DNA from 2 places in the Psychrobacillus sp. FSL K6-2836 genome. Region 2 is predicted to be linked to the other one. Evidence: a T-box and tRNA genes for the amino acid it is inferred to sense, from the RefSeq annotation. Region 2 holds a T-box; the other holds one or more tRNA genes.
The links. A T-box is a leader RNA that pairs with one kind of tRNA and senses whether it is charged. The one in region 2 lies ahead of tyrS (tyrosine--tRNA ligase), so its partner is inferred to be a tRNA-Tyr.
Positions count from the first base shown of each region.

Region 1: it encodes a tRNA-Tyr, which carries the amino acid that the T-box ahead of tyrS (tyrosine--tRNA ligase) is inferred to sense. The anticodon was not compared.

Region 1 covers NZ_JBBOOM010000001.1:2,425,295-2,433,226, reverse strand. The annotation lists gene glmM (phosphoglucosamine mutase) at 1-1,108, opposite strand, end outside; gene MKY37_RS11515 (CdaR family protein) at 1,146-2,417, opposite strand; gene cdaA (diadenylate cyclase CdaA) at 2,410-3,243, opposite strand; gene MKY37_RS11505 (zf-HC2 domain-containing protein) at 3,363-3,992, opposite strand; gene sigW (RNA polymerase sigma factor SigW) at 4,010-4,582, opposite strand; gene rocF (arginase) at 4,804-5,703, opposite strand; gene MKY37_RS11490 (GNAT family N-acetyltransferase) at 5,774-6,364, opposite strand; tRNA gene MKY37_RS11485 (tRNA-Ala) at 6,477-6,549, opposite strand; tRNA gene MKY37_RS11480 (tRNA-Gln) at 6,576-6,650, opposite strand; tRNA gene MKY37_RS11475 (tRNA-Tyr) at 6,656-6,739, opposite strand; tRNA gene MKY37_RS11470 (tRNA-Val) at 6,760-6,835, opposite strand; tRNA gene MKY37_RS11465 (tRNA-Thr) at 6,994-7,066, opposite strand; tRNA gene MKY37_RS11460 (tRNA-Asn) at 7,080-7,154, opposite strand; rRNA gene rrf (5S ribosomal RNA) at 7,807-7,922, opposite strand.
Region 2 covers NZ_JBBOOM010000001.1:3,704,557-3,712,488, reverse strand. The annotation lists gene rpsD (30S ribosomal protein S4) at 1-254, shown strand, start outside; gene MKY37_RS17955 (heavy metal translocating P-type ATPase) at 524-2,926, opposite strand; gene MKY37_RS17950 (ArsR/SmtB family transcription factor) at 2,923-3,282, opposite strand; gene MKY37_RS17945 (hypothetical protein) at 3,632-3,886, opposite strand; gene MKY37_RS17940 (hypothetical protein) at 4,084-4,248, shown strand; gene tyrS (tyrosine--tRNA ligase) at 4,298-5,560, opposite strand; T-box leader at 5,609-5,806, opposite strand; gene MKY37_RS17930 (transglycosylase domain-containing protein) at 5,906-7,932, shown strand, end outside.

The sequences.
Region 1 (7,932 bases), 1.3 Mb from region 2:
AGATCGTCATTTCGGCAGCAAGCTCAGAAAGTTTTTTACCTGTTATTTTCATAATATTCACGAGCTGTAAACCACTTAATAAACCATCACCCGTTGTATTATAATCAAGGAAAATAATATGCCCTGACTGCTCTCCGCCCAGGTTGAAGCCATTCTTTTTCATCTCTTCTACTACGTATCGATCTCCAACCGCAGTTTTAACACTTGCCATATCATGTGTTTCTAATGCTTTATAGAAGCCCATATTACTCATCACAGTGGAAACAACTGTCCCGTTATTTAGACGTCCATTCGCATGTAGATGTTTGGCACAAATATACATAATTTGGTCACCATCTACAATTTGTCCTTTTTCATCTACCGCAATTAGTCGATCTCCATCTCCGTCAAAAGCAAGCCCAACATCTGCTCCTTTTTCTAGAACAAACTTCGCTAAGTTTTCTGGATGTGTAGAACCGACGCCATCATTAATATTCAATCCATTTGGTGAAGATCCCATTGTAGATAGATCTGCATCTAAATCAGCAAATACGTGCGTTCCAAGAGACGATGTTGAACCATTTGCACAGTCCAGGGCTACATGGATCCCTACAAATTCTTCATCTATAGTTTGTTTCAAATACTGAATGTATTTTTGACCACCTTCGAAGTAATCAGATACCGTTCCGACACCTGCTCCGGTTGGACGTGGTAATTCATCTATATCTCTATCTAATAGCTGCTCAATTTCTTCCTCTTGTCCATCAGTTAATTTAAATCCATCCGAGCCAAAGAATTTAATACCGTTATCTGCCACAGGGTTATGAGAGGCAGAAATCATCACACCAGCACTTGCACTCATTGCTCTTGTTAAATAAGCTACTGCAGGTGTACTAACAACGCCTAGACGCATTACCTCAACCCCTACGGATAAAAGGCCAGCCACAAGTGCACCCTCTAGCATGTGACCAGATATACGAGTATCCCGACCAATCAATACTTTCGGACGTTCTGTTACTTCCTTCGTTAGTATATATCCACCAACTCTACCTAATTTAAATGCAAGTTCTGGTGTTAGCTCTGAGTTTGCAACGCCTCTAACTCCATCTGTACCAAAATATTTTTCCATTTATTCTTCTCTCCTTAAAAACCTGTTGTACAACCTATTAAGCTTCTTTAACCGTAAGGACTGCTTCTTGTTCAGAAGTTTCCCATTCTATATCAGATGAACCCTCTACTTGGATTGGAAGAACGCTTTCTCCCACCTCCGAATTAGTTGCTTCTACGTATACAGAAAAATTGTTTAATTGAACCTTGTCTAAAGCCTCTGCTGTTCCTTTTGCAACAACCGAGACGATGCCGTCTGCTGGTTTTTCGAAATTACTAACCAGTTTATCTGGTAGTCCTCTCACATTGATGGCTACTTGGTCAAATGATTTTTCTGTAATTGTCGAGACAGGTTCTTCCTGTTCATCTGTTTCTTCCGCATCAGGGTCAGAAGTAATTGTAACGTCGCCAGTAATCTCTACTGCTTCTTTAGATAATTTCGTAACCCCTTCTGGTACAGCTAGTTTCATATCAAAGCTACCAGACTTTTCTATTTTACTTATATCTACATCGACATTTAACTGATCTATTTTATCAAGGACTGATTTTGGTCCATATAATCGAATTTTTTCTGTCTTTGTAGTTAGTCCATTTATGGTGACCCCTTCTTTGGGTTTACCTTGTTTCACTAGAGCTATCGGTACCTCTTTACTATACTCTTCAATTTTTACACTTACTTGAACAGAATTTGGTTCAACGACAACGTCTAGCTTATTTAAGTCTAGATCAAGTACTTTAACCGTTGTTTCTTGATCAAAGGACTTATTGATACCTTGATCTCCTGAAATAGTAGCTTTTACATAACCTATGCTATTAATAACACTTTTTGCTCCTGTTACCGTTACTTTTTGTGGTTTCACCTCATAGGACTTCACCACATAGTTATCAGCTAACAGGCTTTCATTCATGTCCGTTTCTACGCTAAATTCTCGAGATATACGCTCTTCGATCACAACATCCACATACAAAGGATCTGTTCGTATATTTAGTTTTTCAGGGAAGTTTTCCGTTGCAATCGGAACTCGATGAGTACCAATAGCTAGTTCTCGAAGATCCACAAATACTTTAAAATCCTTCATCAATTTAGCCGATAACACCAATTGACTAGGACCTTCTACATTTACGTTAACGGTCTTTGGTGGACCAGTAACTACCAGATTATCATCGTCATAATAAACTTCCAGAGGTATATCACGAATTACATCGACATCATTGCTGCTTCTATTAGTATTATCTCTTTCTATATCACTTTTCACACTTATAAAAAGTGCAATTGCTAATACTAGTGCAATTATTCGCAAGAACCATGGATTATTCATCATCTTATCCATTTTGTTTCCCCCTCCACAACCATTTAGAAGAAGTTACTTGCTCCTCCTTTGGAAACCAAAGGCGAGTTAAATGGGACTCGAATTCCTCTATCGATAAATCTCTTCGTAAATCTCCATTTGAAGTTAAGCTAATCGCACCAGTTTCTTCTGAAACAACAATTGTTATAGCATCCGTCACTTCACTCAAGCCAATTGCAGCTCGATGCCTCGTACCTAGCTCTTTCGATATGAAAGGACTTTCGGATAGCGGCAAATAGGAAGCTGCTGAAGCAATTGTATCTTTTTTAATAATAACAGCGCCATCATGAAGTGGAGTGTTCGGGATGAATATATTAATAAGTAGCTCTGATGTGATATAGGAGTTTAGCGGGATACCCGTTTCTATATAATCTGTCAAACCAGTTTCTCTCTCTATAGAGATGAGTGCTCCGATTCGTCTTTTAGCCATATAACTAATCGATTTCGTCATTGCTGTAATTAGTCGACCTTGCTCTTCTTCCACTTGCATTGTGCTTCTAGAGAATAGCTTTCCTCTACCTATCTGCTCAAGCGCTCTTCTTATTTCTGGTTGGAAAATAATAATAATTGCCAAGAAACCATACTCAATTACTCGATCCAATAACCAATCAAGCGTATTTAAGCCAAAAAAGTCAGTCACAACTCGGGCAATGACAATGACAAAAATTCCTTTTAACAATTGAACTGCTTTAGTTCCTTTTATTAAGGTGATAACTTTATAAATAACAAACCATACAAATAAAACATCCAAAATATTTACAATAACGTTTACTGGCATTAAATCTGTAAATTGCTCCATAAACGACATGTGGCATCCCCCACTTTTCATCACTAATCCATTCTAATTAAGTATAACATAATTACGAAAATCCCTCGCTTTTGGAACTAAAAAAGTCTATCCAAAATATATACGGATAGACTTTTTCATTATTTTGTCTCATCTTTTTCAAAGAAGGAGACGACTTCCTTCGCACCATCTTTAATGTTGTACCATAGCCAATCAAAAGCTTCATTGATTTCTTCACTAGTTCCGGTAATTACTGCAGTAGAAGCCATATATTTAGATCCATTGATAATGGTTAAGTTTCCATCTAATTCTCCGTCAATCTGAACATCCCCGTTACGAACGACCAAATCACCTTTAACGACTTGTCCTTCGGGTATAATAACCGTTTCTCCCTCCACAAGAACGTTTTCTTGTTTAGTAAAGGAGAATTGTTTCTCATCATTAAAGTTTGTAAAAAGTGCACTACTCATCAACAAAAGGAACATTGCAGCAGCTGCAAGAACTGGATGGCGTCGCAACCATTTACTTACTCCTGCATGGGACTTTTCTTTTGGTAACCTAGCTATAACAGAATGATTGAAATCATTTGGCGCTTCTATATGAGCAGCTCCTTTGACGAAAGCAACAACATTGCTTAACTCATGCATATGAGCTTGACAAGCCTTGCATGATTGCAAATGAGATTTAAGTTCCAGCTCATGTTCACGGCTGATTTCACCATCTAAATATTCGTGCATAAAGTGAACAATTCGTTCTGGACACGCATTCATCTTGATTCCCTCCTATATTAGATATGAGGCTGTCTGCTTAGCTGTTTTCTAAGCGCTTCTCGTCCTCTATGAATTCTTGTTTTAACTGTTCCAAGTGGTAAATCTAATATCTCACTTATTTCTTGCAGAGATAATTCTTCCATATATTTTAATACGATAGCTGATCTATATTTATCAGGGAGTCTACTAATTTCATACTGTATACGCTCCTGTAGTTCAAGCTTCATGAGTTCTTCTTCTGGAAGTTCATCAGTCGCTGCTATTTGCGAATACATATCAAGTCCTTCTGTACCCCTAACTTCCGCATCTAAATAGTAATCCGGCTTCTTTTTCCGAATACGATCAATACATAAATTTGTTGCAATTCGATACAGCCAAGTTGAAAACTTTCTTTTTTGATCAAATGTATGAATATTAATAAAAGCACGGACAAACGCTTCCTGAGCTATATCCTCTGCCTCATGACGGTTACCAAGCATCCTATAACATATTTGATATAACCTATGCTGATACAGGTCGACAATCTCCGCGAATGCGTCTTTATCGCCCTTTAATATTTGCTTTATTCGTTTATTCACTAACGCATCCATCGTGTAATTTCGCCCCCGCTCCATGCGGCTGTCTTACCTATACGTATGAAGGTATCAACAGGTTTCATTTTTTTTATATCTTAATATTATCAAACATTTCCATCTTTGTGTGGATTATCAAAAAGAAAAAAGCAGACTGCATGTCCGCTTTTTCTTATCAGAGATATACCTTACCTGTTTTAACGTTCTATTTTGAGCACTACTAGTTACAATAAAAATTTTTATACAAGACTTTCCCCTAATAGTGACCCCATTAATCCTACCGCTACATCAGCCGTTTTATTTTTTTCATCGAGAATTGGATTTACTTCTACGAATTCAGCTGAAGTAACCATCTCTGAAGCATATAGCATTTCCATCGCTAAATGACTTTCTCTGTATGTAATGCCTCCAGCTACTGGAGTTCCTACCCCAGGTGTATATAAAGGATCTAAACCATCTAAATCGAGTGAAAGATGAACCCCATCAACTTTACGATCCTTAAAATACTGAATTGTTTGAGTCATTACTTCCGACATTCCAAGCTTGTCAATTTCATGCATGGAGAATACTTTAATCCCTTTTTCTCTAATAAGATCACGTTCTCCCGGATCAACTGAACGAGCACCAATAATCACAACATTCTCTGGTTTAATCTTTGGAGCAAAATCTCGAATATTCACGAGCGCTTCATGACCTAAGCCAATACTTACAGCAAGTGGCATCCCATGGATATTTCCAGAAGGAGATGTTTCGGCTGTATTTAAGTCTGCATGAGCATCATACCAAATAACTCCTAGATTATCATAACGATCTGCTAACCCTGCAAGTGTACCTATAGCAATACTATGATCACCACCAAGTACTATCGGAAAATTACCTTCACCAATAATATCGTGAACTCGATTAGCAAGTATTGTATTCGCTGCAACTACTTCTTCTAGATTACGTAATTTAGTATTTTGAGATGTCTCTCTTCTTCCAATCGCAATATCCCCAACATCATCTACTGAGTGCCCAAGCTCTTGAAGTCTTTCTACTACGCCCGCATACCGTATTGCACTTGGTCCCATATCGACGCCTCGTCTATTTTGACCCAGGTCCATTGGAACCCCTATAATTGAAATGTTTAATTTACTCATTATTTTATACCCCCTTAAGTTGTTACTTCCATTGTAAATGCTAAATGGTGTTTGGCTCAACCAAGCATAATTACGAATATTTATTCATTAATTGAACAAGCTTGTATTTCACTTCCGACCATTCACTTTCAATGATTGAGTATACAACCGCATTTCGAGCAGAGCCGTTAGATCGTATTCGTTCATTACGCAGTATACCCTCTTTTTTACCGCCAATTCGTTCGATTGCCCTTTGAGAAGACAGATTCAATTCATCTGTTTTAAACTGAACTCGAATCATACCTATTTGCTCAAAGCAATACTTTAACAGTAAGTACTTACATGTTGTATTTACGTGCGTACGCTGATATTGTTTCCCATAGAAAGTAGAGCCTATCTCGCAGCTATAATTTGTCTGATCCACCCCATAAATACGAGTGGTGCCCATAATTTCTTTCGTATCTGTATTTACTACTACAAATGCCAAAGCAGTTTTTGCCACATTCATTTGATAAATTCCAGCATTCAGCCATTGTTCTAGCTGTTCTTTGCTTTCAATCTTATTTAACATATATTCAAATATCTCCGGTTCATACAATTTCCACAATAGTTCATAATCCGAAACTAGTATTGGACGTAAAGTCACATCCCCATAAGTTAATATCTCACTCAAAACAGCCACCTCACTTTTTTTATTTCATCATAAAGGAAACTACGCTATATTGAAAAGTATTTTTTCTTGCAAAAAAAAACTCTTTCAACTATGGGTTGAAAGAGTTTTACTATAATATTTATGGAGCCTAGCGGGATCGAACCGCTGACCTCCTGCGTGCAAGGCAGGCGCTCTCCCAGCTGAGCTAAGGCCCCATGTAATTTTTATATCAGAATACGGTTGGCTGGGGTACCTGGATTCGAACCAGGGCATGATGGAATCAAAATCCATTGCCTTACCGCTTGGCTATACCCCAATAACTGGTGGAGGGGGACGGATTCGAACCGCCGAACCCTAAGGAGCGGATTTACAGTCCGCCGCGTTTAGCCACTTCGCTACCCCTCCAAAGCTAAATTTAAATATAATGGTGGAGGATGACGGGCTCGAACCGCCGACCCTCTGCTTGTAAGGCAGATGCTCTCCCAGCTGAGCTAATCCTCCTGGGTTTAAAAAATACTAGTACACTATAGTTTTCCATCTTGAACTACTATTATTCATTCAGATAAAAATACTGCTTGTTTATGTCAAAACCAGACAAGAACTATAATATCATATATCTGACATTAGGACAAGTTTTTTCCTTAAATAAATTGTAGTGAAGCTTCCAACCGGATTTGAACCGGTGACCTCTTCCTTACCATGGAAGCACTCTACCTACTGAGCTATGGAAGCAAAGACAAAAAAATGGCTCCGAAGGTAGGACTCGAACCTACGACCGATCGATTAACAGTCGATTGCTCTACCACTGAGCTACTTCGGAACGTTTATCTATTTAAAGTACAAATATAATTATAGCAACTCTTTTTAAAATTTCAAGTCTGTATTTAAAGAATTGATAAAAAGTATTCTTTTATAGCTTATATCCCTATTTTACGGCAAGAGAATTCTCCTATTGGGAAATGAATTTACACAATCATGCCTATCATCGTGTGTTATACAACGTCTTCACTAATTACAAGAGACTATACTTATTCATAACTAGACCAATGTGAAGGTAGTAAAAAGAATATTCTTTTTTGATATTTAAAGTAACATTTATATCCAGCCATTTTTGACTATCTATGTACTCAAATCCATACAAAAAGTCGATACCGAGATCTCTCGGTATCGACTTTTCTTTGGTGCCCAGCGACGTCCTACTCTCACAGGAGGAGACCCCCAACTACCATCGGCGCAAGAGCTTTACTTCTGTGGCCGGGGCTGCGAAAGCAGAGGGGCGGCAGATTTTTTTGTCAGCCGCACTCGTTCAATTATCGCGTATGTTATACGCTCCGAGTCTCTCTCACTTGCTTCCTTGAACTCTTTGCCCCTCTACTTTCTCGCATACTTTCTTATAGAGATAGACTACCTACGGCTTATTTTTTAACACAAAAAAGCCGCTACCAATTACTCGGTAACGACTTTTCTTTGGTGCCCAGCGACGTCCTACTCTCACAGGGGGAGACCCCCAACTACCATCGGCGCTGAAGAGCTTAACTTCCGTGTTCGGTATGGGAACGGGTGTGACCTCTTCGCCATCATCACTAGACTCATTCGGC
Region 2 (7,932 bases):
GTCACGTAATGGTTGATGGTAAACGCGTTGATATTCCTTCATTCCGTCTTAAAGCAGGTCAAGAAATTTCTCTTCGTGAAAAATCTCAAAACCTTGACGTTGTAAACGAATCTATCGAAGTTAATAACTTCGTACCAGAATACTTAACTTTTGACGCAGACAACAAAGTAGGTACTTTCGTTCGTAATCCAGAACGCGGAGAACTATCTGCTGAAATCAATGAAGCACTAATCGTTGAGTTCTACTCTCGTTAATATTATTGCTCTGCAAAGAGTAATATTAAAAGCCTTCGAAACCTTGATAACACAGGGTTTTGGAGGTTTTTTTATTTTCACAACAATGCAGGATTAAGCATTAAAAAGCAAGTTATTAAAGCTAACATAAATTATTAGTGGCCCGTATGTACAGGGATATGTAAGTGGTTTTCCTCTTGTTATGGTAACAGTTATTAAAGTAAAAGCAGTTGTAGCTAAGAAAGGTATTGTCAGCTAAAAGGGCTTTCCCATATGGAAAGCCCTTCTCTCTATTCTTTTACTCGCATCAAACGTAAACTATTTAAGGCTACCACAAGGGTTGCACCCATATCTGATGCTATGGCAATCCAAAGGGTTAACCAACCTGGTATTACCAAGAGTAAAGCAATTAGTTTAATACCAATGGCGAAAATAATGTTAGCTTTAATAATATTTAGAGCTTTACGACTAAGTTTTATAGTAAATGGAAGTTTTTTTAAATCATCCCCCATAAGTGCTACGTCAGCAGTTTCTAATGCTGTATCAGTTCCAGCACCACCCATAGCAATTCCAACAGTGGATGCAGCAAGTGCAGGGGCATCATTAACGCCATCTCCGACCATCGCTACTTTGCCATACTCGGATCTCAATTGCTTGATAAAATCCAACTTATCCTGCGGCATCAACTCTGCTTGGATTTCTGAAACTCCGACGTGGTTACCGATCGCATTAGCCGTACCTAAATTATCACCTGTAAGCATAATCGTCTTTTTGATTCCAAGTTGATGTAGCTTTTGCATGATTTCCTTACTTGATTCACGTACTTCATCTGCTACCGCAATGATGCCTAGAATCTCTCTTTCTGTTCCAATTACCATTGCTGTTTTACCTTGGTTTTGAAGTGTTGTTACATTGTTCACTAAGCTTTCTTCAAAATTTGAGGTTGTTAATTCCCTAAATAGTTTTGGACTCCCAATGTAATAGGTACTACCATTGACACTTCCCCTGATACCTTTACCTGTAATAGATGAGAAACTCTCTACCGTGACATTAGAATAAGAAACTTTCTCCTCTGCCGCTTTTTTCATGATTGCTGATGCAAGAGGATGTTGTGAATGATATTCTAATGCCGTAACGATCGATAGCAATTCTTTTTCATCTGTTTGACTATTTAATACGATAAAATCAGTTACTACTGGGACTCCTTTAGTTAAAGTACCTGTTTTATCAAATGCAATGGCTTTTAAACCACCCATTTCTTCTAGATAAATACCGCCTTTAATAAGCACACCTTTTTTGGCTGCATTTCCTATGGCAGATACAATAGAAATAGGAGTCGATATTACTAGTGCACAAGGACAGCCAACAACGAGAACAGATAACCCTTGGTAAACCCAAGTTTCCCACCCACCATCAAAGAATAATGGAGGTACTACAGCAACCAGGGCTGCAATCACTATAATAATTGGAGTATAATATTTTGCAAACTTATCAATAAAGGCTTGGGCAGGGGCGCGTTCACCTTGTGCTTCCTCTACAAGGTGAATAATTTTAGATATTGTTGTATCTTCTACAAGTTTGGTGATCTCTACCTCAAGTATACCCTCTTCATTTAATGTACCTGCAAATACTTCATCTTCAATCGTCTTAGCAACTGGAACTGACTCACCTGTAATAGGAGCTTGATTTACGGCTGAATAACCAGAAACAACCGTACCATCCATGGCAATCTTTTGTCCGGGTTTGACAATCATAATGTCACCAATCGCTATATCTTCCACATGAATCATTATTTCTTGGCCATTTCTTTTTACTAGTGCTTCTTTTGGAGCAATATCCATCAACGATCGGATAGATTGTCTCGCTTTTTCCATCGAGAAACGTTCAAGTGCTTCACTAATCGCAAAGAGAATTACTACGACGGACGCTTCAGCCCACTCACCTATTATCGCTGCCCCAATCACCGCAATAGTCATCAAAGTCTTCATATCAAAGTCAAAGCGAGTTAAATTTTGAAAACCTACTTTGAACAAAGAGAAACCTCCAATTACAACGGAAGCAACAAATAATAAGGAAGTGATGAGGTTATCTTCGCCATTTACGTATTGCGATAGATAGCCAAATACGATGAATAATGTAGCGTACAACAAAGTGCTATGTTTTTTGTAGAATGGAATTTTCTTTTCTGTAGGTTCTTTACCCTTTTCATATGGTGTAGATGCGTAACTAGGTGTATTTAAAGATACTTTAAGGTTTTCAAATGCTCCTGCCTTTTCCAATTCTTCAATTGAAACCTCTCCAGTGACAGAGATTTTAGATGCCCCAAAATTTACTTTTGCGTCTTGAACACCAGATATTTCTTTTACATTACGTTCAAATTTCCCTGCACAGTTTGCACATGAAAAGCCTTCTACTCGATAAACAGTATCTCCACCAGTTGGAATAGGTTTTAGTTGTCGTTTTGGTTTTTCTGAGGCTACTTTAAGATTCTCAAAAGCTCCAGCTTTTTCAAGTTCCTCAACAGTTACTTCCCCGTAAACGGAGATTTTAGAAGCCCCAAAGTTTACTTTTGCATCCTGAACTCCAGGAAGTTCCTTTACGTTTCTTTCAAACTTTCCAGCACAGTTTGCACATGAAAAACCCTCAACACGATAAACATTTTTTTCTTCCGAAGATTTTGTAGCTTCACTCAAACTCCAACAACCTCCTTCTGATGTTCATACGCTAATTTTATTAGTTCCTTTACATGTTCATCATCCAATGAATAAAACACTAGCTTGCCTTCTTTACGGTATTTTGCTACACCAAGATTTTTTAATAATCTTAAATGATGCGAAGCTGTTGCAGTAGTAGATCCAACAATGTTTGCCACATCACATACACATAATTCTTCTAGGGACAATGCATATGCAATTTTTATTCTAGTATCATCTGACAATGCCTTAAATATTTTGGCCACTTCCATATGATTTTGACCTGAGAGTTGATTTTGGACACTTTTCACCTTTCCTTCATCTATACAAGTTACTTCACATACGTCTTTATTCAAATTAGTTCTCCCCTTTTATTCAAATGTTTATTTGATTGTTATATTTATTATATTCATCTTCATTCAAACGGTCAAAGAATCATTTGAGTATAAGGTAAAAAAATCTCCCGTTCCTTAGAAATTGATAGATTTTTGATTGATTATTTTTATTACGAAACACCAGGGGAATTATAAAAGTAAAAATAGAAACCAATACAAATAAAGCTAAAACTATAAAATGTTTACACAGCAAAAACACCTCAAAGTTGTTTTGGATAAATTATCCCTCTTTTACAACTTAAAGGTGTTTTGGCAAACTTATTCTATTACTCCAAATGTTTACGCTTCCACAATTGGCTTTAATTTATTTTCAGTCGTTACCTTTTTTCATATTCTCTATTAAATCCAATAATCTTTGTTTCGTATTATCTGCTTCTTCTTCTAGCATTTTAAAATTATAGCCAGATTTATCTTGGTTGACTTCCACCTCTAATAAATCTCCCTCTTTTGCATTTACCGTAAATTTATCTTTTAAGATGACTAATTTATTTGCTTTATTATCCTTTTCAAATAGAACAACAAAAAAATCATCAAAATGATGTAATACATATCTCTTTGCACTCACTGCGAACGTCCCCTCAATCCAATAATAAAAAACTATATTTAAATCCAAACTTTTGTCTCAAGTTTCATTTTAACCTATTTCATGCTCTTTTTTAACTAATAATGTTTTCTTTTTTCGTTTTCTTGTTAAATTTGTGACTATTTAAACAAAACTGGTCAATACTAACGAGGAACTTTTAAGAAATTGGAGGGTTTAATATGAAAATGGGTAAATCATTTAATTCGCCTAATAAGAAGAATAAAAATAATGTTACAGGTGAAAATTATCTGGAGTATCAAAAGCTAGATGAACAGCAGAAGAAACAGCTTCAAGTAAAGGATGGTCAGAACAATCATCACATAGATGAGCGTGGAGGTTTTTAAAAACGTAAAAAGCTACTTCCCCTTGTAGTATTGGGAAGTAGCTTTTATCTTATACAAATTTAATCATTTTATAGTTTTTCTTACCACGACGAATAATCATAAATTCATCGTCTAATCGATCTGCTCCACTTACTACATATGCAACATCCGTGATTTTTTCTCCATTAATAGAAATAGCACCATTGGTTACATCTTCACGTGCCTGGCGTTTAGATGGTGACACTGCGCACTCCACTATAAAGTCTACAATCGTTTTTTCTTCTTTAGTCATCTCAACAGAAGGTACATCTTTAAAAGCATCTTTCATTTCTTCAGCAGTTAAAGCCTTCAAATCACCGCTAAACAATGCCCTAGAAATTCGTATTGCTTGGTCTAAAGCATCCTGCCCATGGATGAGGCGAGTCATTTCTTCCGCTAAAGTAATTTGCGCTTTTCTTAAATGAGGTTCATTTTCAACTGTTACTTCTAAAGCTTCAATTTCTGCTCGCTCTAAGAAAGTAAAGATTTTCAAGTATTTAATAACATCTGAGTCTGCTGTATTAATCCAAAACTGATAAAATTCGTATGGCGATGTCTTCTTGGCATCTAACCAAACCGAACCTGATGCAGACTTACCAAATTTCGTTCCATCTGCTTTTGTTACTAACGGAATCGTAATACCGTACGCCTTTGTATTATCATCATGTGTTTTGCGAATCACCTCTAAACCAGTAGTAATATTCCCCCACTGATCAGATCCCCCAACTTGTACGCGACATCCAAAATGATCATATAAATGATTAAAGTCAATTCCCTGAATTAGCGTATATGCAAACTCTGTGAAAGAAAGCCCTGTATCTAACCGAGAAGCAATAGAATCTTTTCCGAGCATATAGTTGATATTAATCAGTTTTCCAAAATCTCGTAGGAATTCAATAACATTCATGGAGCCAATCCACTCTCGGTTATTAACCATTTGTGCACCGTTTTCGGTATCAAAATCAAAAATTTGCTCCATTTGTTTTTTTATCCCCTGGACATTCAAATCAATCTGTTCAGTAGTTTGTAATTGGCGCTCTTCTGAACGACCGGATGGATCCCCAATCATTCCTGTTGCACCACCAACTAGAAGTATCGGTCTATGTCCGTGCATTTGGAAACGTCTTAGCGTTAACAATGGGACAATATGTCCAATATGCATACTATCTGCTGTCGGATCCACTCCACAGTACAATGAGACTTTTTCATTACTTAGAAGCTGTTCCATACCTTCAGCATCTGTTTGTTGGTATAAAAGACCTCTCCATGCTAAATCATCTAATAAATTCGTCATTTATCCTACCTCCTTAAAATAAAAAAAGTCCCTACATGATATAAATCATGCAGGGACGCTTTAATCAATTAGCGCGGTACCACCCAGCTTGAAGGATTTACTCCCTCCGCTTCAATCACTGTATCGTTGTGAGTACGTTTAACTCCAAGCCTGTAATTCGCTTTTATACACTGACTAGCTCTCACCAACCGCTAGCTCTCTTGACAGTATGCATAAACACTACTTCGGACTTTTCTTCGTTAAAATATATACCTATTTTACCTAATCTACGTTGTATGTCAATAACTATCGTCTAACAATATGTGCTTATGGTATAATAATTCATGATTTAGGGGGGAAAACTGAATGAAGAAATGGCTAGAAAAAATACAGATATTTAAAGATAAAATTGATAAGTGGGAGTCTACTAAATGGGCTAAGGGATTAAGAGTATCCTCTAGTGTAATATGGAATTTATGTTTACTTTTTATTGTCGGACTCCTGACACTCGGAGTATTCGGTTTATCTGTCGGCGCAGGTTATTTTGCTTCATTAGTAAAAGAAGAACCGCTTCGTGATAAGGACGAAATGCGAAGTGCTGTATTTAATTATGAAGAGACATCTGAAGTCTATTTTGCTGGAGATGTATATTTAGGTAAATTGCGCACTGACTTAGAAAGAACAGAAACAAAATTATCAGAAGTTTCTCCTTTTGTAATTGATGCAGTCCTTGCAACTGAGGATGAATATTTTGAAGTGCATAATGGAATTGTTCCAAAAGCTATCTTCCGCGGATTACTTCAAGATGTATCAAATTCTGATACACAAACTGGTGGATCCACATTAACACAACAATTGATCAAAAACCAAATTTTAACAAACGAAGTTTCTTATGAACGTAAGGCTAAAGAGATATTATTAGCTATGCGTTTAGAACACTTTATGAACAAAGATGAAATACTAGAATCATATCTAAATATTATCCCTTATGGGAGAAATTCTAATGGTAGAAATATTGCAGGGATAGAAACCGCGGCAAATGGAATATTTAATATTAAAGCAAAGGATCTTACATTACCTCAAGCAGCCTATATTGCTGGTATTCCACAAGCTCCATTTGCTTACACGCCATTTCGACAAGGTGGAGAGATTAAAGAAGGAAAAGCTCTACAGCTTGGTATTGAACGGATGAAGACTGTTCTATTCCGGATGAATGAAACTGGTTATATTACGGATGAAGAATATAATAATGCTGTTAGCTATGATATTACTAAAGATTTTAGAGAGCCGGAAATGCTCCCTCAGGATAAATATCCTTGGTTGACAACAGAAATTGAAAATAGAGTCAAAGATATTTTAAGAGATAAGTTTGCAGAGGCAGATTCAATTGATCCTGCCAGATTAGATAAAGAAGATAGACTATATGAGAAATATGAGATTTTAGCACAACGTTCAATTAGTACTGATGGTTATCGTATCTACACTACTATTAATAAAGACATGTATGAAGCTATGTTAAAAGTGAGAGATGAATTCGAATATTATGGTCATACCTTCCAAAAGGAAGTAAAAGATGAGGATTCAGGAGAGATAGTTTTAAAAGACTTCCCTGTTCAAGTCGGTGGGATGCTAATAGAGAATGGCACTGGTAAAATTCTTTCATTTTTAGGTGGACGAGATCATAGGATTGAAGCTCAAAATAGTGCTACACAAGGTATTAGACCAATAGGTTCTACGATTAAGCCACTGCTAGTATATGCTCCAGCAATAGAATACGGAGTAATAGGTGCAGGTAGTCCAGTAGTCGATCTAAAGCTGGAAAATTTAAGTAGTACCACATGGGCGAAATCTCCATCTAACTATACAACTGAACAAGAGCTAGGCATTATTTCTGCTCGGGATGCTTTAACAACATCTCAAAACTTGTCAACTATTCGGTTATACGATTTAATCATGGATCGCAAGCCTACTGACTTCTTAACAAAAATGGGATTTGAGCATATCGAAGAAAATGAGTATGCCAATCATGCACTTTCCATAGGTGGAATGACAAATGGTGCAACACTAGAGGAAAACACAAACGCATTCGGAACATTTGCAAATAATGGTCAGTTTATCGATGCTTATATGATAGAAAAAATTGAAGATGTAGACGGTAATATAATCTATCAACATGAAGTGGAACCTGTACCCGTGTTTAGTGCCGCTACTTCCTATATTACTACTGATATGTTAAGAGATGTACTGTCTAAAGGGACTGCAAAATTAGCAAACTCTAGATTGAAATTCCAATCTGATTTTGCTGCAAAAACGGGTACGACACAAAATCATAATGATTCATGGCTAGTAGGCTATAACCCAAATATTTCTTTAGGAGTTTGGTTGGGTTATGG